Regions from separate parts of the Prauserella sp. PE36 genome, predicted to be linked through region 1. Evidence: riboswitches for the same ligand, from Rfam matches in the RefSeq annotation. Region 1 holds a riboswitch; each other region holds the start of a gene.
The links. A riboswitch is a leader RNA that binds a small molecule or an ion and turns the genes downstream of it on or off. The one in region 1 is predicted to bind S-adenosylmethionine.
Positions count from the first base shown of each region.

Region 2: it holds a riboswitch for S-adenosylmethionine, as region 1 does, so the genes downstream of both, DI005_RS12425 (aminotransferase class V-fold PLP-dependent enzyme) here and thrC (threonine synthase) in region 1, are expected to answer to the same signal.
Region 3: it holds a riboswitch for S-adenosylmethionine, as region 1 does, so the genes downstream of both, DI005_RS36380 (methionine ABC transporter ATP-binding protein) here and thrC (threonine synthase) in region 1, are expected to answer to the same signal.

Region 1 is NZ_QEQT01000088.1:17,230-24,415, reverse strand. Features, by position in the region: gene holA (DNA polymerase III subunit delta) at 106-1,086, opposite strand; SAM riboswitch class I at 1,200-1,332, shown strand; gene thrC (threonine synthase) at 1,346-2,602, shown strand; gene DI005_RS26945 (SDR family NAD(P)-dependent oxidoreductase) at 2,746-3,513, opposite strand; gene DI005_RS26940 (ComEC/Rec2 family competence protein) at 3,579-5,972, opposite strand; gene DI005_RS26935 (ComEA family DNA-binding protein) at 5,969-6,817, opposite strand; gene DI005_RS26930 (DegV family protein) at 6,914-7,186, opposite strand, start outside.
Region 2 is NZ_QEQT01000050.1:295,286-302,471, forward strand. Features, by position in the region: gene DI005_RS12415 (thioesterase family protein) at 1-560, shown strand, start outside; gene ykgO (type B 50S ribosomal protein L36) at 609-731, opposite strand; SAM riboswitch class IV at 836-947, shown strand; gene DI005_RS12425 (aminotransferase class V-fold PLP-dependent enzyme) at 983-2,332, shown strand; gene DI005_RS12430 (transglycosylase domain-containing protein) at 2,617-4,776, opposite strand; gene DI005_RS12435 (alpha/beta fold hydrolase) at 4,826-5,662, opposite strand; gene DI005_RS12440 (OsmC family protein) at 5,659-6,150, opposite strand; gene DI005_RS12445 (maleylpyruvate isomerase family mycothiol-dependent enzyme) at 6,297-6,941, shown strand; gene DI005_RS12450 (amphi-Trp domain-containing protein) at 7,027-7,186, shown strand, end outside.
Region 3 is NZ_QEQT01000110.1:223,920-231,105, forward strand. Features, by position in the region: gene DI005_RS36375 (MFS transporter) at 1-1,092, shown strand, start outside; gene DI005_RS36380 (methionine ABC transporter ATP-binding protein) at 1,290-2,300, opposite strand; SAM riboswitch class I at 2,484-2,573, opposite strand; gene rsmA (16S rRNA (adenine(1518)-N(6)/adenine(1519)-N(6))-dimethyltransferase RsmA) at 2,626-3,474, opposite strand; gene DI005_RS36390 (resuscitation-promoting factor) at 3,493-4,869, opposite strand; gene DI005_RS36395 (TatD family hydrolase) at 5,190-6,017, opposite strand; gene metG (methionine--tRNA ligase) at 6,145-7,186, opposite strand, start outside.

The sequences.
Region 1 (7,186 bases):
CGGCGCGTGTTCGCCGAAAGTCCCCTATGGCGCAGCGTCTCCGTTGGGGGTGTGGGAGACGGGCGGTGCCCCGAGCGCACCAAAGGTGGCGCTGGGGCGCGTCGCCTAGCGGCGTTGCTTCGCGGCGATGAGGTCCAGCACGGCACGCTCGATCGCGTAGTCCGGATCGGCCGCGGCGCCCTTCACCTCGGCGTTCACGCGGGCGACGATGCGCATGGCCTCGGCGAGCGAACCCGAGTTCCAGCCGCGCGACTGGCCCTGCGCCTTGCGGATCTTCCAGGGCGGCATCCCCAGCTCGCCCGCCATCTGGTTCGGGTTGCCCCGGCCCGCCGCGGACACCCTGGCGATCGTGCGGACCGCGTCGGCCAGCGCGTCGGCCACCAGCACGTGCGGCACCCCGATCTGCTGCGCCCACCGCACCGACTCGAGCGCGGCGGCGCGGTCTCCGGCGACGGCCTTCTCGGCGACCATGAACCCGGTGACGTCGGCCCGGCCGCGGTGATACCGCCGCACGGCCTCCTCGTCGACGCTGCCGCCGGAATCGGCCACGAGCTGCGCGGCGGCCGAGGCGAGCTCCCGCAGGTCGGAGCCGACCGCGTCGATGAGCGCGACCACCCCTGGCGCGTCGATCCGTCCGCCCGCCCGCCGAACCTCGTTGCGCACGAAGGCTTCCCGCTCGGCGGGCTTGGTGATCTTGTCGCACTCGATGACGGCAGCGCCCGCCTTCTTGAGCGCACCCGGCAGCGCCTTGGCCGCCTTGCTCCGCCCACCACCGGTGTGGACCACGACGAGCACGATGCCGTCGGCGGGCATGCGCACGTAGGACAGGATCGCGTCGGAGATCTCCTGCGAGACGTCCTGCGCGCCCTCGATGACGATCACGCGGCCCTCGCTGAACAGCGAAGGGCTGACCAGCTCGGCGAGCTGTGGTGGTGTGAGTTCGGACACCCGGACGCGCGTCAGCTCCGCCGTCGCGTCGGCCAGCCGCGCCGAGTCCAGCGCGGCTCGCACCGCGCGTTCGACGAGCAGTTCCTCGTCCCCGAGCACGAGCTGCAGTGGTGCGGGCGTGGTGGCTGGCGCGGTCACGCTGCCGATCCTGCCACGGTGACGTAACCCGCACAGCCGTGGCACGAACTGATCCCGATGACGTAGGCTTCCTCACGACGTCGGGCGGATTCCGCCCACGGACAACCGAATACCGCTCATCCAGAGGGGCAGAGGGAACGGCCCGATGAAGCCCCGGCAACCGGCGTCAGCCTGTCATCTCGATTCCGCGAGGTAGCTGGCGATCACGGTGCCAATTCCGACCCGCGCCAGCGGGGCAGATGAGGAAAGGAACCTCGCGATGACTGCAGCGCTCGAAACCACGAAGTCCGTCGACCTCGGTCCGGCCGTGGAGCTCGTGTCCAAGGAAGAGGGCCACCGCCAGCCGCTGGCCCCGGAGTTCGTCTCCGCCGGGGACTTCTCGCCGCTCGAGGTCGCCTACGACTTCGGCCGCGTGCGCCGGGAGGACATCGAGGCCGGCCCTCGCAACATCTGGCGCTACAAGAGGCTGCTGCCGGTGCCCTCCAACGTCGAGGAGATCCCCAACACCGAGCCGGGCTGTACCAGGCTGGTGCGTGCCGACCGCCTCGCGAAGGCCCTCGGGGTCAAGCGCATCTGGGTCAAGGACGACACCGGCAATCCCACCCACTCGTTCAAGGACCGCGTGGTCGCCGTCGCGCTGGCCGCTGCCCGCGAGTTCGGCTTCGACACGCTGGCCTGCCCCTCGACGGGCAACCTCGCCAACGCGGTCGCCGCGGCCGCCGCGCGCGCCGGCTGGCAGTCGGTCGTGCTGATCCCCTCCTCTCTCGAACGCGCCAAGATCCTCACCACGGCCGTCTACGACGGCGCCCTGATCGCGGTCGACGGCAACTATGACGACGTCAACCGCCTGGCGACCCAGCTCGCCGCCGAGCACGAGACCTGGGCTTTCGTGAACGTCAACGTGCGCCCCTACTACTCCGAGGGCTCCAAGACCCTCGCCTTCGAGGTCGCCGAGCAGCTGGGCTGGCGGCTTCCCGAGCAGATCGTCGTTCCGATCGCCTCCGGCTCGCAGCTGACCAAGGTTGACAAGGGCTTCCGCGAGCTGGGCCAGCTCGGCCTCGTCGACGAGTCGCCGTACAAGGTCTTCGGGGCACAGGCCACCGGCTGCTCGCCGGTCTCGGCCGCGTTCCGCAACGGGCACGACGTGGTGCAGCCGGTGAAGCCGGACACGATCGCCCGCTCGCTCGCGATCGGCAACCCCGCCGACGGCCCGTACGTGCTCGACACCGTCAACCGCACCGGCGGCGCGATCGAGGACGTCAGCGACGAGGAGGTCGTCGAGGGCATCCGGCTCCTGGCCCGCACCGAGGGCATCTTCACGGAAACCGCCGGCGGCGTCACCGTGGCGACCGCGAAGAAGCTCATCGAGACCGGCAGGCTGGACCCCGACGCCGAGACCGTGCTGCTCATCACCGGCGACGGCCTCAAGACGCTGGACGCCGTCGAGGGCAAGATCGGCCCGAAGGCCACCGTGCCCCCGTCGGCCGACGCCGTGAACGAGGTCCTCGGCCGCTAGGTCGGGTCTGATAATCCTCTGCCGTGCGGGCCGGGATCACCGTGGTGGCTCGCACGACAGAGGAGGACGCTCGCCCCATTTCAAGATCGTCGACCCGCACCAACGTCTCCCGACAGCACACCTGAGTCGCCACGGGCCGCGGCTCACAGGGCGTGCCCCCCTGCGACCTGCAGCACCTGGCCGGTGATCCAGCGGGCCTGCTCCGACGCCAGGAACACGACCGCGTCGGCGATGTCGTCCGGCTTCCCCGGACGACCGAGTGGCACGATCTCCTTGACCTTCGCCACCAGGTCCTCGTCCATCCAGCCCGTCTGCACCGGCCCCGGAGCCACGGCGTTGACCCTGATCCCGGCCGCGCCGAGGTCCAATGCCGTGCCGCGCGTGAGCCCTTCCAGCGCGGCCTTGGACGAGCCGTAACCGAGCTGGCCGGGGAACGCGCGTGCCGCGTCGGTCGAGATGTTCACGACGCACGGCGCTGCCCGGTCCGGCTGCTGTCGGCACGCCAGCTCGCTGATCAGCAGCGCGGGCGCGATCGCGTTGACCCGGTAGTGCCGCTCGAGGCTGCCCGCCGTCAGCGCGTCCACCGTGTCGGGGGTTTCGCAGTGCGCGGCGTTGTTCACGAGCACGTCCACGGGACCCAGCCGCGCCTCGACCTCGTCGAACAACCGCGCCGCCGCATCCGGCTCGGCCAGGTCGGCCGCCACCGCGACCGCATCGTCGAGTTCCCCGGCCAGCCGGCGCGCGGCCTCTACGGGCGGGGTGACGTGCGCCCACCGCGCCTCCTCCCCGGGATGGTGGTGTACGGCCACGCGGGCACCCTGCGCGGCGAAGGCCCGGCTGATCGCCTCGCCGATGCCGCCGCTGCCACCAGTCACCAGCACGACCTTCTGACCGAGTCCGGTATTGATCATGGCGCGAGCGTGCCGGGGCCGTCCGGTTCCGGCAACCGGATTCACGGCCAGTCAGAGTGGTTCTGTCATCGCGACGCTCCTCTCCTGACAACGGCCGGTCCGTCGTCGCCCGGCACCACGGCGGTGTCGCCGCCGGTGTCCGTGCGGGCCACGAGTGCCCCTCCTCTCGTCAGCACGCTCAGCGTCGTGCGGTTCGGATGTCCGTACGTGTTGTCCGCGCCCACGCTCACGAGCGCGACCCTCGGTGCCACCGCACCCATGAACTGCGGCAGCGTGAACCGAGACCCGTGGTGCGGCACCTTCAGGATCTCCGCCCTCAGGTCGGCCCCGGCACTGAGCAGGTCGCCCTGGGCAGCCAGCTCGACGTCGCCGGTGAGCAGCGCTCGCCCTGCGGCCGTGTTCGCGCGCAGGACCACGGAACTGTTGTTGATCCCCGTGCCGTCGTCCTCCTCCCCCTGGTCTCGCGGGACATAGCGCGGTCCCACCACATCGAGCCGCAGTGCGGGCCACTCGAGCCGGTCCCCGACGCTCAGTTCGAGCAGGGGAACGCCCCGGGCCGACGTCTCGGCCGCGACCTCCCGCCATGCCCAGCCCGGCGTCCGGCCGGGACCGACCGCCACCGCGCCGACCGAGCGCCCGTCGAGCACCGCCGCGAGTCCGCCCACGTGGTCGGCGTGGAGATGGCTCAGCACCACCAGCGGCACCCGGTCGACGTCGAGCCGGTCGAGACAGCGGTCCAGCGGTCCCGGCTCGGGCCCCGCGTCCACCACCACCGCACGGCCGGGCTCACCGGTGGCCAGCACGAGCCCGTCGCCCTGACCGACGTCGCACGCGACCATCGCCCAGTCCCTCGGCGGCCACCCCGGCGCGACGACCTGCACCGGAACCAGGACGACCAGCAGCGACGCCAGCGCCAGCGCGAGCGCGATGCGCGCCGGACGATGTCGCAGCGCCAGCACCACCAGGCCGGCGATGCCGGCCGCGAGCAGCCCGCCCCACCAGCCGGACGGCCACCCCACTACGGCGCCCGGCACCCCGGCGGCCTCCCTCCCGACGAGCACCAGCCAGCTCACTCCGGGGCCCGCGACGTGTACGAGGACCTCCGCACCGGCGGGCCACGGCCCCGCGAGCACGGCGGCAAGCACCCCGAGCACCGTCACCGGCGCGACCACCGGCGCCGCCAGCAGGTTCGCGGCCACGGACACGAGGCTGACCTCACCGGCCATCCCGGCGATGATCGGCGCGGTGACCAGGAACGCGGCCACCGGCACGGCGAGCCCCTCGGCCAGCCCCGAGGGCACCCGACGGCGGGTCAGCGCCTCGGCCCACCTCGGAGCCAGCAGCACCAGGCCGGCGGTGGCCACGACCGACAGCGCGAAACCCATGCTCGCCGCCATCGCCGGGTCGTAAAGCACCAGCGCACAGACGGCTGCCGCCAGCGCCGGCATGGCGGATCCCTGCCGACCCAGCACCAGCGCGAGCAGCCCGACCGCTCCCATGACGCCGGCCCTCAGCACGCTCGGCTCGTAGCCGACCAGCACCACGAACCCGATCAGCACCACCCCGGCGGCGACCGCCGACAGTCGCGGCCCCAGCCGCAGCGCCCTGGCCAGCAGCAACACGGCACCGCACACGATCGCCACGTTCGCGCCGCTGACAGCCGTGAGATGCGACATCCCCGCGTCGAGGAACTCCTGCTCCACCCGTGCGGGCAGTGCGCTCGTGTCACCCACGACGAGGCCCGGCAGCAGACCCGCTGGCTCCTCGGACAGCACCGAGCAGACGACCCGCAGCGCGGCCCGGATCGATTCGGCGCTTCGCTGCCACCACGGGGCCGGGCCGACCGCTTCCGGAGGCCCGCGCACGTACGCCGCCGCGACGGTCAGCTCGCCCGTCCGGGCTGGGGCGAGCGAGCCGGACGCGGTGACCTGCTGCCCGGGCAGCAGCCGCGACCACTCCGCGAACGGGGCGATGAGCACCACCCGGCCCGTCGACGCGACCGGCCGGTCGCGCACGCTCGCGCCGAGGACGTCGACCGGGACCACCACCGAGCGGGCTCCGCCCTGCCGTCCCGCGTATCCGGCCGACCGCACCGGCTTGGGTCGTTCCGCGACGGTCGCCCGCAGCGTGACCTCGCTGCCGTTTCGCGCCGGTTCCCGCAAGGGATCCTGCTCGGCACCAGCCAGCCGCACGGCCACGGGACCCGCCGCGAGCAGTCCGCACACGAGGAGCGCGCCCGCTGCGGGCAACCGGCGGGCCGCCTCGGGTCCGGCTCGCGCGTCGCGCCAGGCGACGGCGGCCGCGATCAGCGCGCCCAACGCCCCTATGACCAGGCAGGCCCACCATCCCCACAACAACCCGAACAGCGCGGCCGACCACACCGTCACGGCGGAGGGCGCCAGACGCAGGTCGTGCCGGCGCTCCACGGTGACCGGCTCACGTGACAGCAGGGAGGTCATCCGACCCGCACCTGCTCCCGCAGCTGCTCGAACCGCTTCTCGCCGATGCCGTCGACATCACGGAGCTGCTCGATTGCCGTGAACCGGCCGTGCTCGGCCCGCCACTCCAGGATGCGCTGCGCGGTGACCTCGCCGATCCCGTCCAGGTTCTCCAGCTGCTCCTGGTCCGCCGTGTTGAGGTCGACCAACGGGCTGCTCGCGGTGCCGCCCGGATCCGTGCCGGGCACTCCCGCGGCAGGCGCCGGAGCGGGTGTCCGCATGCCCGGCGGCACCGGGATGCCGATGTACAACTGCTCGCCGTCGACCAGACGACGCGCGAGATTGACGCTCAGCAGGTCGGCACCGGCCACCGGACCACCCGCGGCCCTGACGGCATCGTCGACCCGCGAGCCCGCCGCGACCGTGACGACGCCAGGCTCCTTGACCTTGCCGACCACACTCACGACCAGCGGCTCGGCCGCGGCCGTGCTCGTCGCCGGACCCGCGCTCGCACCCGCCGCGCGCGCGACCGGCAACGGCGGCGGCTGTTCGGCCTCGGGACGGCCGCCGAGCACGAAAACCGTCAGCCCGACCGCCAGCACCATCCCCGCGACAGCGGTGATCAGTGCGATCCGGCGCTGCCGTCCCGCCGGGGCGCCGGCGAGGCCGGGCGGAAGCCACCGCTCGACGAACCTCCCGGCCTTCTCCGGCTGCGCGGGCACCCGGTCCGGCGGCCCGTTCTCCTCAACAGTGACCTGTGCGGCCAGCTGAGCCAGCCGTACGCGCGACGCTCCCGGCTGCGCTCGCAGCTCCGGTTCTGGCCGTGGTTCCGCGTCGCTGGAACCGAGCTTCGCTTGGTCGAACACACATTCGACGCTAGGGAGGAGCAGCTGGGCGCGGCAGGCGGAATCGCGGGGCCTGTGGATTGACCGGGTGATGTGGACAAGTCCCGGCCTCGCGCGTCACTCCGGCCGCTGGACGACGACGCCGAGCACGCCGGGACCGGTGTGCGCACCGATCACGGCACCCAGCTCGGAGACCACGCAGCCACGGGACCGCGGCAGCCGCTCGTCGAGCCGCGTGGCCAGCTCCGCCGCGCGCTCCGGGGAGGCCAGGTGGTGCACGGCAAGCGCGATGTCCTTTTCCTCGGCAGCCTGTACCGCCAGATCGACGAGCCTGCCCACCGCCCGGTTCATCGTGCGCACTTTCTCCAGCGGGACGATCTCGCCGCCGTC
Region 2 (7,186 bases), on a different contig from region 1:
GCAAGGGGCTGACGCAGTCCCGCGTGCGGCTCGGCCAGGACGGCACCCCGTGCGCCGAGGCGCTCCTGACACTCGGCCCGCTCGCCGACCACGAGCCCTACTGGTCGGGCGTCACGCCGGCGGATCTCCCACCGGAGCACGAGTGCGTGCGCGTCCCGGCCGAGGCGCCCGGCGCGGGCTTCCGGGTGGACCTCATGGACGTGGTGGAACAGCGGCTCGACCCGCGCCCGCTCGGCTTCCTCGGCGGAACCCCGTCGCGCCAGGGCGAGATCTCGGGCTGGCAGCGGCTCGCGGACGGCTCCGACTGGGACCCGCTGAGCCTGCTGGTGGCGCTGGACCCCGTGCCACCGGTGTCGTACGACCTCGGCATCCCGGGGTGGGCGCCGACCCTGCAGATCAGCGCCTACCTGCGGCGCCCACCGGCTCCGGGCCCCGTGCGCGTCCGGATGCGGGCCGGCGTCGTCGCGGGCGACCGGATGGACGAGGTCGCCGAGGCGTGGGACAGCAAGGACCGGCTCGTAGCCCAGGCGACGCAGCTCGCAGGGGTCCGCCTGCCATAGGGCGCGTCGCCCGACCCGCTGCCCAGTGAGGGGATCGGCAGACGCGCCCTAGCCCTGTCGGGCCTTGTAGCGCGGGTCCCGCTTGTTGAGGACGAACACCTTCCCGTGGCGGCGCACCACCTGCGCACCCGGCTTGTTCTTCAGTGAGCGCAACGACTTCCGGACCTTCACGGCCACTCCCTTCATCGTTGTTGTTGACAACGATTTTCATTATACTCACCCCGGCCGCGAACACCCTCGCGCAGGCGCCGCATCGTGAGGTAGCCTCTCCGCTAGGTCATGAGCGCCAGCGTCAAGCCCCGGCTCGCTGGCCGGCAACCCTCCTACCGTGGTGGGGTGCCCCGGGTGACGACCTGGCTCGCCGGAACAGGCGGGCAAGCGCGGGCCCCTCACCGGGTCCCAGGACCCACCGAGGAGGCCACATGTCCGTCACGTTCGCACCCCCTGCCCTCGCCACCGTCATCCCGCCCGCCGTGCCCGGCACCGCGGGTGACGACCTGCGCGTGCCGCTGGTGACCGGCGGGGAGATCGGCTACGCCAACCTCGACCACGCCGCCAGCGCGCCGTGTCTTTCCGCCGTGCGCAGGGCGGTCGACGAGTTCCTGCCGTGGTACGCGAGCGTCCACCGCGGCGCCGGGTTCGCCTCGCAGGTGTCCACAAAGGTCTATGAGCGAGCCAGGCAGGCCGTTGGCGCGTTCGTCGGAGCGCGGTCGTCCGACACGGTGGTCCTCACGCGCAACACCACCGACGCCCTCAACCTGCTCGCCCGCGCCGTCCCGAAGGGCACGGCCGTGGTGCTGTTCGACACCGAGCACCACGCCGCCCTGCTGCCGTGGCGGGGCAGGCACGTGTACCGCGTGCCTGCCCCGCGCGCCCGGCACGAGGCCGTGCGCGTGCTCGCGGAGACGCTCGGCCGCTGCCCCGAAGGTCCTCGGCTGGTCGTGGTCGCCGGAGCGTCCAATGTGACCGGTGAGGTGCTGCCGATCGCCCAGCTGGCGCAGGCCGCACACGCCGCTGGAGCCCGCATCGCCGTCGACGCCGCCCAACTGGCCCCTCACCGCGCCGTGTCGCTGCGCGAACTGGACGCGGACTACGTCGTCCTATCCGGACACAAGCTCTACGCGCCCTTCGGGGCGGGCGCGCTCGTCGGCAGGGCCGACTGGCTGCGGGCCGCCGAGCCGTACCTGGCCGGTGGTGGCGCCAGCAAACTCGTCACCGGGCACGAGGACGGCCTCGGCGTGGTCTGGAACACCGGGCCGGAACGGCACGAGGCCGGCTCCCCCAACACCGTCGGCGCGTACGCGCTCGGCGTCGCCTGCACGGAACTGGCCTCGGTTCGCGACCGCGTCGAGGCGCACGAGGCGGACCTGCTCGCCCGGCTCGACCGCGGCCTCGCCTCGGTACCGGGCCTGCGTGTCCTCCGGCTGTTCGACGACGACGGCGACCGCGTCGGCACGGTCTCCTTCGCGATCGATGACCTCTCCCCCGGACTGATCGCCGCCGTCCTGTCGGCGGAGCACGGCATCGGCGTGCGGGACGGCGCTTTCTGCGCGCACATCGCCACCCGCAGGCTCATCGCCACGAGCGGCGGCGACGGGCAGCAGGCCGTGCGGGTCAGCGTCGGGCTCGGGACGACACGCGAGCACGTCGACCGCCTGGTGACCGCGCTGCGCGAGATCACGGAAAGGGGCCCGCGGTGGACCTACGCCGAGACCGACGGCCGGTGGGCGCCGAGCCCGGATCCCCGTCCGCTACCGGGTTTTCTCGGCTGAGTCAGGCGGGGTAGAACGGCTCGGTCCGCACGCGGCGCGCGCGGCGTGGACCAGAGACCCCGGGGCGCGTCCTCGACTCGGGCGGCGCAGTGCACGTCCTCAGGCGCGCGGACCAAGCAGGTCGACCGGAACGGAGCACGGCCACCCGCCTGGCCCCGCCAACGCCAACGCCAACGGTCGCTAGCTCCGGCTCAGCGGTGCCGGAGCCGCCTGCGCCGTCGACCGGCTCCGGCACGGGGTCTCCGGCTCCGCCACCGGCACGCGAGCCGCCTCCGAGGTACTCGTCAGTCGAAGCGCTCGTACCTGGGGTCGCTGGCGGGCAGCGGCAGCGCGGGCTCACCCTCCAGGATCTTGCTCATCGCGCCGAACCACGTGCGTGCCGGCGTCTTGCCGCCGAACATGTTGCCGCTGTCGGCGGGGACGGCGCTGACGTTGCCGGGCCCGCCGTCGTAGAGACCGCCGTTGGGCACGTCGGGCCGGAACACCATCGCCGCGCCCGCGAGCTGCGGCGTGGCGCCGAGGAACGCCGCGGAGCCGTTGACCTGTGTCGTACCGGTCTTGCCGATCATGGGCCGGTTCCAGCCGACGCCCTGGGCGGCTGCCGCCGCCGTGCCGCCGGGCAGGTCGTCCTTGCTCATACCCACGGCGAGTGTGTTGGCGAGCCCCTCCGGCACCGCCTGCTCACACGGCTGTTCCTTGATCGGCACCGGGTTGCCGTCGCGGTCGGTCATCTCGCCGATCGGCGTCGGCGGGCACCACACGCCGCCGCTCATGATCGTCGCGGCCACGTTGGCGAGTTCCAGCCCGCTCGTGGGGCTCACGCCGAGGGTGAAGGAGCCCTTGCCGGGAGAGTTCGCGGTGGGCCCGAAGAACTGGGTCTGGCTCTGGCTCAGCTCCTGGCTCTCCGCCTCGGGGTTCACCGGGCCGCCGTTCGCCGCGTTGGACGCCATCGTCTTGCGCAGGCCGAGCTTGCTGGCCATGTCGACGACGGCCTTCATGCCCGCCTGTTCCTCGAGGATCACGAAAGCCGTGTTGGGCGAGGTCTGCAACGCGGTCTGCAGCGTCATCGAGCCGCTGCCGCCCTCGGTCGCGTTGGTGACGCAGTAGCCGCGCGTGTAGGGCGCGATGTAGGGGCACGGCGCGGGACTGCCGCTGAACACCTGGGACACGTAGGAGCTCGGCGACTGGATCGTGTCGTAGATCCCCACCTTGCCCGTCGCCATCGCCGCCGCGGCGGTGAAGATCTTGTAGCTCGACCCGGCGCCGGTCACGTTGGCGACGTCGGAGGGCAGCGAGTACTCGGTCTGCCCGGCGCTCGCGTCGGGCCCGTAGTCGCGGTTGGCTGCCAGCGCCACCACCTCGTGCCGGTCCTTGCCCGGCTTCACCAGCGACAACGTGTTGGCGACGTTGTCCTCCATCTTGCCGACCTGTTCCTCGGCCGACTGCTTGGCGAGGTGGTTGGCCTCCCGGTCGAGCGTCGTGCGGATCGTGTATCCGCCGGTGTAGAGGTCGTCCTTCGTCATGCCCTGCTCGAGCAGGTAGTCCTCGACGTACTGGCAGAAGAACCCGTGCTCGGGACCCGCGCCCACGCAGTTCGCGGCGGGCTTCTCCGGGCCGTTCGGCACCACGCCGAGCGGCTCCGCCTTGAGCCGTTCGGCGTCCTCCTCGGAAAGCTTGCGGTTCTCGACCATCTTGTCGAGCACGAAGTTCCGCCGCTCCGTGGCCCGCTCCGGGTTGTTCCACGGGTCGTTGGCGACAGGGTTGTTGACCATGCCGGCCAGCAGCGCGCCCTGCGTGACGGTGAGCTTGTCCGGCGTGGTGCCGAAATAGGCGTGCGCGGCGGCGCCGACGCCGTAGATCTGCCGGGAGAACTCGACGACGTTGAGGTAGCCGGCGAGGATCTCCTCCTTGCTCATCTTCGTCTCGAGCTGGATCGCGACGCGCGCCTCCTTGAGCTTGCGCGCGATGGTCGCCTCCTGCGCCCGCTGCTGACCGAGCTGGTCGTCGCGGTAGGTGACGTTGATGAGGTAGTTCTTCACGTACTGCTGGGTCAGCGTCGAGGCGCCCTGTGTGTCGCCGCCGGAGGTGTTGCTGATCGCCGCGCGCAGCGTGCCCTTCCAGTCCACGCCGTGGTGCTCGTAGAAGCGCCTGTCCTCGACCGAGATCAGGGCCCACTTCATGGCCTCGGAGATCTGGTCCGGCGTGGTCGGTATGCGGTACTGGTCGTACAGCGTCGCGATCGGGTTGCCCTCCCGGTCGGTGACGGTGGTCACCAGCGGCGGCGGGTCGTCGGCGAGGTCCGAGGACATGGACTCCACGGTGTCGCTCGCCTCGTTCGACATCACCCCCGCGGCGCCGACGACCGGGAACAGGATCCCCGCCACCAGCACGCCGGCGAGCAGACACAGACCGAGCATTTTGAAAAGGCCGTCCCGCATACGCACGTGCGCAAGGGTACGCAAGGCGACGTTGGCTTCCGGTGATCCCCTGACCTCACCGTGTCGCCACCGCGTGGGGTATCGGCGGCCACAGGCCCAGCACGAACGCGGCAACGTCGGCGGCCAGCGCGGCGGGCACGTCCCAGGCGACGAGGTGCCCGGCATCGGGGTAGATGACGAGCCGTGCCCCCGGCGTGGCGGCGACCAGCCGCTCCTGCTCCCCGCGGCCGAGGAGGGTGTCGCGCTCGCCCCACAGCACCAGCGTCGGCACGGTGATCACACCGGTCTCGGTCGGCGCCTCGGCCCCGGTCAGCCCGGCGAGCACGGCGCGCCAGACGTGCGCGGGCAGTTTCGCGTTCTCGGCCACCATCTCCCCGACGAAGGACTCCGGCAGCGCGGCCGTCACCGGGATCGCGCCCAGCACCTCCCTGGCGAGGTCCGGACCCACCGGATCGGTCATGCGCTCGACCGTGGCGGCGAACGGCGGCCGCACACCGTGCAGCCCTCGCGGCGCACCCGCGAGCACGAGCCCCAGCACCCGGCCGGGACGGTCGATCGCGCAGCGCTGCGCGACGAGCCCGCCGCTGGAGTGCCCGAGCAACACGGCTCGCTCGAGCCCCACGGCGTCGAGAAACGCGGGCACGTCGGCGGCGAAGTCGGCGAGCGCGTAGCCGTGCTCGGGCTTGGTGGAGTCGCCGTGGCCGCGCGGGGTCACCGCATACACGTGCAGCGCACCGGGCAGGTACGGCAGCAGCGGTTCGAAGAACCGGTGCGAGTCGGCGTAGCCCGGCAGCAGCACCACGGGCACGCCGGAGCGCTCGCCCCGCTCCGCGAACGCGAGGGTGACGCCGGTGGCGAGCGCGACCCGGCGAGTGGCGGGCGGTGCGCTCATGACCACGTGACCGTGACGGCGACCGGCTCTCGCAGGGCGAGGTAGACGGGGCACCGGTCGAGCCACGCCTGGCGCAGCGTCTCCAGGCGTGGCTCCGGATCCGGCGAGTCGAGCCGGATGTCCAGCGACATCCCCGCCAGCCGCGGTTCGGCGCCTGCGACCCCGGCGAGTCCGCGCAGGTCCTCCTCGCACCGGGCCACCGCCGACACGTCGTGGAGCCGCACGTCACACAGTGGCGCGAGGACGTCCCGGATGAACGCCACCGCACCCGCGGCCAGCCCGCCCAGCAGGTACAGCGTGGGGCTGGGCGCGCAGTTGCCGCCGCCGACCGCCCTCGGCAGGTCGGCGTACCACGCGAACGGGCCGCCCTCCACCCGCACGCGTTGCTCCCCGGGCATCGGGGTCGCGGTGGCCGAAGGCGCGGACGCGGCCGAAGCCGGGTCCGCCGTGAGTTTGGCCAGGTGCTCCTCGAGAACGACACTCAGCACGGCGGCCTCCCGGTCACACTCGTGGCCACGCGGCCGGATCACACGGGCGCCTACGGTCACTGTGGACGGTCGCGACCGGCCTCGGACCTTCAGTGTCGTCCCGGTCGCGCCTGTTCACAAGGGTCGCGTGGTGCGATACTCCGGCGATGGGTGAGCTGGCCGCGCTGGTGCGGGCGGAACGGCTGAGCCTCGCGGACTTCCTCGAGGGCCTGGCGCCGGACGACTGGGCGGTGCCGTCCCTGTGTGCGGGGTGGACGGTGCGCGACGTCGCCGCGCACCTGGCGTGGGCGCCGGTGCAGGGCCCCCGGGAGATGCTGGGGCTGCTCCTGCGCAGTGGCTTCCGGGTCAACCGGCTCAGCGCCGACGCCGCACGGCGCTGGGCGGAGCGGGGCAGGGATGCGATCCTGGCGCAGCTGCGCGAGAACGCGGCCAGTGGAGCGCGCCCGGCGGGCACCCCCGAGACGGCCGCGCTCGCCGACGCCGTGGTGCACGCCCTCGACATCCGCCGCCCGCTCGGCCGGGCCGGCCCACTCGACCCGGCCGCGTTCCCGATCGTGGCCGACCTCTTCGCCACGATGCGGTGGCCGATGACGATCACGATCGGCGGCAACGCGCGCGAAGCGATGCGCGGGCTGCGGCTGGTCGCCTCCGACCTCCCGTGGTCGCACGGCAGCGGTCCCGAGGTGAGGGCCACGGCCGAGTCACTGTTGCTGGTGCTCACCGGCAGGCCCGTGGCCGACGACGAGCTGTCCGGCACCGGCGCGAGCACGCTGCTGGCCCGGCTCCGGTGACCCCCGGTGCGCTGCGCCGGCGGCGCACCGATTGAATGCGCGAGTCAGCCAGTTGCGGGCGAAAGCCCAGAATCGGAGGGTCACCGTGGCCGACGCTTCACGTGACGTCGAACGCTTCTACTCCACGAGCGAGGTGGTGGCGAAACTGCGCCGCCTCGCCGACGCGCTGGAGAACGAGACGCCGTTCCGGATCCAGATCGCCGGCGAGCGGATCCGCGTGCCCGCGCGTGCCGAGTTCTCCGTCG
Region 3 (7,186 bases), on a different contig from region 1:
GGCCAGGGCGTTTTCGCGGCGCTGCTCGCGCCGTCGACGATCTCACTGCTGACCACGACGTTCACCGCACCGCGCGAGCGGGCGCGCGTGTTCGGCATCTTCAGCGCGATCATGATGTCGGGCGCCGCGCTCGGACTCGTCGCGGGCGGGGCGCTCGCGGAGTACCTCGACTGGCGCTGGTGCCTGTACGTCAACCTGCCGATCGCGGCGCTGGCCGCCGTGCTGGGCGCTTTCGTGCTGCCGAAGGTCGAGGGACATCGCGAGACCCCGCTCGACTGGATCAGCGCCGCACTCGGCGGCGGGGCAATCGTGTCACTCGTCTACGCGCTGTCGGAGGCGGCGGAGCGCGGCTTCGGCTCAGGGCTCGTGCTCGGGCTGCTCGCGACAGCGCTGGTTCTGGTGGCGGTGTTCGCGACGCGGCAGGCGCGGGTGAGGGGACCGTTGCTGCCGCTGAGCGTCGTGACCGAGCGGTCGCGGGCGGCTGCGTTCCTCGGGGTCGCTTTCGCGGCGTTCGGGATGTTCGGGATGTTCCTGTTCCTGACGTTCCAGCTGCAGGTGATCATGGGCTACGGCGCGCTGCTGGCAGGGGTGGCGTTCCTGCCGTTCGTGGCGGGCAACGTGCTGATGTCGACGCAGGTGACGAGCAGGCTCGCGCCGAGGGTCGGGGCGAGGCCGCTGCTGGTTGGCGGGCTGCTCCTGCTGGCGGTGAGCATGGCGCTGCTGACGCGGCTGACGCCGGACAGCTCCTATGTCGGCCTGCTGCTGCCTGCCGAGGTGCTGCTGGGCGCGGGTGCGGGTCTGGTGATGCCGACGGTGGTGAACGCGGCGACGCAGGGGGTGGCGCCGAAGGACGCGGGCGTAGCCTCGGCGTTCATCACGACGTCGCAGCAGGTGGGAGCCTCGCTCGGCACGGCGGCGCTGAACACGATCGCGGCGAGCGCGACGGCGTCGGTCGTCGCGGGTGGAGCCGCGGCGACGGTGCACGGCTACGCGACGGCGAGCGGCTGGGCGGCCGGTGTTCTCGCGGTGGGCGCCGTAGTGGCCGGCCTGCTCTTCCGGCGCCCCTCACCGGTGCCCCAGCAGTCCCAGTAGCCACATCCAGGGGGTAGCAAGGGAGCTTTACTCCCGTTTTCCGGGAGCAAAGCTCCCTTGCTCACTACGTGGCGGCCGGGGGTGGGCCCGACTGCAGTGAAGGCCACCTTCACTGCGTTGAACGCAGGCAAGGTGGCCTTCACTGCAGAAGGGGGCTCCCTGCAGAAGGGGGCTCCCTGCAGAAGGGGCTCCCTGGATCAGGCGGCGACGTTGCGCAGGCCGTAGAGGGTGTGGGTGACGTGGGCGCCGCGCTCCGCGATCCACGCCAGCGCCGCGTCGGCCCGCTGGCCGCGCACCCCGAGCCGGAAGCGCGCCACCGGCGTGTCACCGAATCGCGTCAGGCCACCGCCGATCGTCGCCAGCTCGACGTCGAAGCGGCCCGCCGCCTCGGGAAGCAGCGCACCGACGGCCGCGAAGCCGATCAGCACCACGTCCACGGCGAGGTCGTACTGCGACACCTCCGCCCTCGACGTCTCGATCGCGGGCAGCAGCTGGTTGGCGATCTTGCTGCCGTGCTTGCCGAGCAGGCCCAGCACGTTGCCGCTCTCCAGTACCGCACCGCGCTCCAGCAGGGCCACGTCGTCGCAGACGCGCCGCGCCACGCTCGCGTCCGGCGTGGTCACCAGCACCGTCGCGCCCAGCTCGGCCCGCGCCCGGTCGAGAACGGCCAGCACCGAGCCCGACTCCTCGGACTCCACGCCGCCCGTCGGGTCGTCGGCGAGCAGCACCGACGGCCCCGCCGCGAGTGCCCGCGCGACGGCGACCCGTCGCCGCTGGCCCTCGGACAGGTCACCGGGCAGCTGCGCGGCCCGCCTCGTCAGGCCGATGAGGTCGAGCAGGGTGCCCACGCGGTTCCGGCGCTGCGGGCCTTCGATGCCGAGCCGCTCCAGCGGTGCGGCCACGTTGCCGGCGACCGTGCGTTCCGGCTGCAGCCGGGTGTCGACGATCCCCAGCTGACGGCGCGCGTCCCGCAGCTTGCGGCCGTCCAGCGCGGCGGTGTTGAGCCCGTCGAACCGCACGACCCCGCGGTCCGGACGCTCCTGCAGTGCGATGCAACGCGCCAGCGTCGACTTACCGGCACCCGAAGGGCCGACCACGCCGTACAGCGAACCCGCCTCCACGGCGAGGCTCACGTCGCGCAGCGCGACCACGGGCGCCCCGGTACTGCCGGCGGCGAACGACTTGCTGACGTTTTCGACGGTGATCACGAAAGCTCCAAGGCAACTCGAGACACAGCGACGCCCCGTCCGGATCTCAGACGGTCGCTGGGAAGGGATGAGCGAGTGGGAAACGATCAGGCGGCAGCGGTGTGGCGACAACACGCGCTTACGGTGCGGCGGCCCTGATCGACGACTCGGCGCCTGGTGAGCATTCGCGAGCGATACACGGATCCTCCATCGCTCCTGGCGTTAGCACCTGCCCTCGGTGGGCGGTTGCTGCGACTTCGGCGAGCCAGGTCTCTCAGTCGCTCGGGATGGATGCCCTAAGAGTAGACCTGAATCGGCCACACGAACGCAAGCTCGCCGATGTAGATCACACCTTTGCCGCAATAGCCGCGAACTGATCGACGTCCAGCTGCTCGCCGCGGGAGCGGGGGTCGATCCCGGCGGCCGTCAGCAGCTCGCCCGCCCGGTCGGCGGAGCCCGCCCATGAGGCCAGCGCGGCGCGGAGTGTCTTTCGGCGCTGGGAGAACGCGGCGTCGACGAGCCCGAACACCACGTCGCGATCGGCGTTCTCCGGCGGCTCGCCGCGTTCGAACGCCACGAGCGAGGAGTCGACGTTGGGCACCGGCCAGAAGACCGACCTCGGCACCGCGGCCACCTTGCGTGCCCTGCCGTACCAGGCCAGCTTGACGCTCGGCACGCCGTAGACGCGACTGCCCGGTCCCGCCGCCATGCGGTCGGCCACCTCGGTCTGGACCATCACGAGTCCCCTGCGCAACGACGGCAGCTCGGCGAGCAGATGCAGCACGACGGGAACGGCGACGTTGTACGGCAGGTTCGCGACCAGCGCCGTCGGCGGCTCGGCGAGCTCGTCCGCACGCACCCGCAGCGCGTCGGCGCCGAGCACGGTCAGCCGGCCGGCCGCCTCGGGCGCGTGGCTCCGAACGGTGTCGGGCAGGCGCCCGGCGAGCACGGGGTCGATCTCCACGGCGATCACCCGCGCACCGGAGCCCAGCAGGCCGAGCGTGAGCGAGCCGAGACCCGGCCCGACCTCGAGCACCACGTCGCCTGCACCGACCTCGGCCAGCTCGACGATGCGGCGCACGGTGTTGGCGTCGTGCACGAAGTTCTGGCCGAGCTTCTTGGTCGGCCGGACATCGAGCTCACTCGCCAGCCCGCGGATCTCAGCAGGGCCGAGCAAGCCCGATGTCTCCGTCACCGGGTCAGTCTAGAACGGCTACGGGAGCCCCAGCTTCGACTGGCAGCTCGGCCAGGCGCTGTAGCCGCCGCGATCGTCGCGCACCTTCGTGGCGATCGCGATCTGCTGCTCGCGGCTGGCCTGGTGCGGGTAGGCCGCGTACTGGTCGCCGCCGTAGGCGTCCCACGTGCTCTTGTCGAACTGCAGGCCGCCGTAGTAGCCGTTGCCGGTGTTGATGGCCCAGTTGCCGGTGGACTCGCACTGCGCGAGCGCGTCCCACACTGCGCCGTCGGAGATCACCGGCTGCGGGGGCTGCTTGGTGCCCACCCGGATGACCCGGTCCTTGGCGGCCTTGATGATCTTGCTGGAGAGCTCCTCGCGGGCGATCTCCTGGTCGTTCTCCTTGGTGATGCGGTAGGTGACGATCTCCTCGCCGGGGACGCCCTCTTCCTCGACGATCTCGGTGCCCTGCTCGAGCTCGGGGTCCTCGATGGTGCGGACCTTGGGCTCGATGACCTCCGTCTCGTTGATCACCGAGACGCCGGTGCGGCTGATGTGCACCGAGGCGCCGTCGTGGATCTTGAACTTGAGCCCGCCCTCGATCTTGTCCTTCGGGCCGAGCGAGAGGTTGAGCTCCTTGAGCAGCTCCTCCGCGGTCACGGCGGTGGTGGAGAGCTCGCGCGGCTGGTTGCCGCCGTCGAAGAGCGTGATGTTCTTGAGGGTCTTGACCTCCAGGGTCATGCCCTCGAGCGGCACCTCGCCGCCGACCGGCGCGGAGAACCAGGTTCCCTGCTTGTTGAGGTCCTGGAGGCCGAGCTGTTCCAGCGCCTCGCCGACGGTGGTGGCGCGGACCCAGGCCTCGCGCTGCTCGCCGTCGACGATCAGGTTGAGCTGGCGGCCGCGCTCCAGCGTGATGACGCCGCCGTCGCCCACCGCGGCCTGTGGGGAGGGTGAGAGCGCGTCGTGGGCGCCGACCGTGATGCCGGCGTCCTCCAGCACCTCGCCGACGGTGCCGCCGAAGCTGCGGACGGTCTGGCGCTCGCCGTCGACGTCGAGGGTGACGCTCTTGTTCATCGCGAGCGCCGCGGCGCCGCCGCCCGTGAGCGTGATCATCACGGCGAGGACGGCGCCCTTGAGGAAGCGCTTCTTCCAGGTCTTGACCGCGGTGGCGAGCCCGTCCTCGGGCTTCTCCTGCGCCTCGGCGGTGCGGTCCGCGCTCGCCTCGTCGGGAACGACGATCGGCGGCAGCATCGTGGTCTCGGCGTTGATCAGCCGGATGAGCTCGTCGACATCGATGTCCGCTTCGGACATGAGGCTGTCGGCGTCGGGGCCGAGCGCCGTCAGGACGTCGTGACGGGTGACGTGCGGGTCCGGCGAGAACTCGAAGTCGTCGAAGTCGCTCGGCCGGTCGAGCAGGGCTGTCGAGGCGCCCCCCGGTCTCGGCGATGCGTCGAGACCCGCGTCAGCGCGCCCGTAGCTACCAGTCACAGGGTCGATCCCTTTCGCGTAAGGCCAGGACTCCCGCAGTCAGCGCCGTCCTCACGTCCCGCAGGACGTTTCCCCGACGTACACCGACGTGACTGTGGGCCAACCGGCTGGCGGTTCGAAAACCACCACCCAGCACGGTCACGGGACAATAACGAAGGCTTGGGGGTTGTGCAAATACCCCTCGGAGTGTCGTGAGCTTCGTCACTCGGCCGGTCGACGTAGATGTGTGCACGAATGTCGCAGTCCGTTCAACCCGAAGTGACGGTGGGCAGTCGAAACACGCGTTCTGCGTTGGTACGTACGGCATTCGCGACCTCGCCGACCGGCTCGCCGCGCAGCTCCGCGAGCCCGTGCACCGTGTACGCCGCGCAGTACGGCTCGTTGGGCCTTCCCCGGAACGGGTGCGGCGTGAGGAACGGCGCGTCGGTCTCCACGAGGTACTGCTCCGAAGGGACCAGCCGCGCCGCCTCGTGCAGCGCCCTGGCGTTGCGGAAGGTCACGGTGCCCGCGAAGGACAGCACGTAGCCCGCGTCGGCGCAGCGGCGCGCCATGTCGGCGTCTCCGGAGAAGCAGTGGAACACCACGGTTTCCGGCGCGCCCTCCTCGTCGAGGATCCTCAGCACGTCGTCGTGGGCGTCCCGGTCGTGGATCATCAGCGGCTTGCCGATGCGTTTGGCGAGGTCGATGTGCCAGCGAAACGCCTCCTGCTGCGCCTCGGGCGGTGAGTAGTCCCAGTAGTAGTCGAGGCCGGTCTCCCCGACCGCGACCACTCGATCTCCCCGCGCCAGCCGCTCCACTTCGGACCGTTCGGCGTCGCCGAAGTCCTTGGTGCGCGTGGGATGGATCGCCACGGCGGCGAACACGCGCTCGTCCCACGTGGACGCCTCGGCGGCCCAGCGCGCGGCGGCGAGGTCGTCGGCGACGGTGACCACGCGCTCGATCCCGGCGGATTCGGCGCGAGCGAGCACAGTGGACAGCTCCGCCGGGGTTTCCACTCCGCAGGCGTCCAGGTGCGTGTGCGAGTCGATCGCCGGTGCCGGAAGCTTCTCCGGCACCGGCGGGCGCTCACGACTCAAGTTTCCTCCAGGGATCGAGCGGGCCGGTGACAAGGCCGCGGGCGTCGGTGGTGCACGGCCGCCGGGTACCTGAGGGCGCGTCCTGGCGCGGGTGTCCCACAGGAGAACCGCGCAGTCATCGGCGCGTTCAGCCCTCGATGGGAGCCCATTCCGGACCCGTCTCGCCCAGCTTCGGGTCGAGCTTGGCGAACAGCGGCGTCGGCTTGGCCAGCGGGCGGCCGGCCTCGATCGGCACCGACTCCCAGCGCGCCTGCTCGCTCGCGTAGTCGCCGGTGAGGATCGGGTTCATCCGGCCGGCGATGTCGAGGTCCTCGACCTCCTTCAGCTCCGGCTGCGCCGCCCAGACGCCGGTTCCGCCGAGCGCCTCGTGCACCTTCTGCGCCGCGTGCGGCAGGAACGGCGTCAGCAGCGTGTTGGCGTCGGAGACCACCTGCAGCGCCGTGTGCAGCACGGTGTCGCGCCGCTGCGGGTCGTCCTTGAGCTTCCACGGCTCCTGGTCGGACAGGTACCGGTTGGCCGCCGACACGACGCGCATCGCCTCACTCGCGGCCTGCTTGAACCGCGAACGGCCCAGGTGCGCGCCGACGGTGTCGAACGCCGCGCGGGAAAGCGCCTTGAGGTCCTCGTCGGCCTGCTGCGGCGTGTTCGGCGTCGGCACGCCGCCGTTGTTCTTGTGCGCCATCGAGATCGAGCGGTTGACGAGGTTGCCCCACTCGTTGGCGAGCTCGAAGTTCGTGCGACGCACGAACTCGTCCCACGTGAAGTCGGTGTCCTGGGTCTCCGGACCGGCGACGCTGATGAAGTAGCGCAGCGTGTCGGGGCCGAACTCGCGCAGGAAGTCGTTGACGTAGATGACCGTGCCGCGCGAGGTGGAGAACTTCGAGCCGCTCATGGTGAGGAACTCGCTGGACACGATCTCGCCGGGCAGCGAGAGCCTGCCGTACGGACCGGCCTCGCCGCCGTGGTCGCCCTCGCCGTTGTGCCCGAGCAGGAACGTCGGCCACAGCTGGGCGTGGAACGTGATGTTGTCCTTGCCCATGAAGTAGTAGGAGCGGGCGTCCGGGTTGTTCCACCACTCCTGCCAGGCGTCCGGGTCGCCCGAGCGGCGCGCCCACTCGACGCTCGCCGAGAAGTAGCCGATCACGGCGTCGAACCACACGTAGAACCGC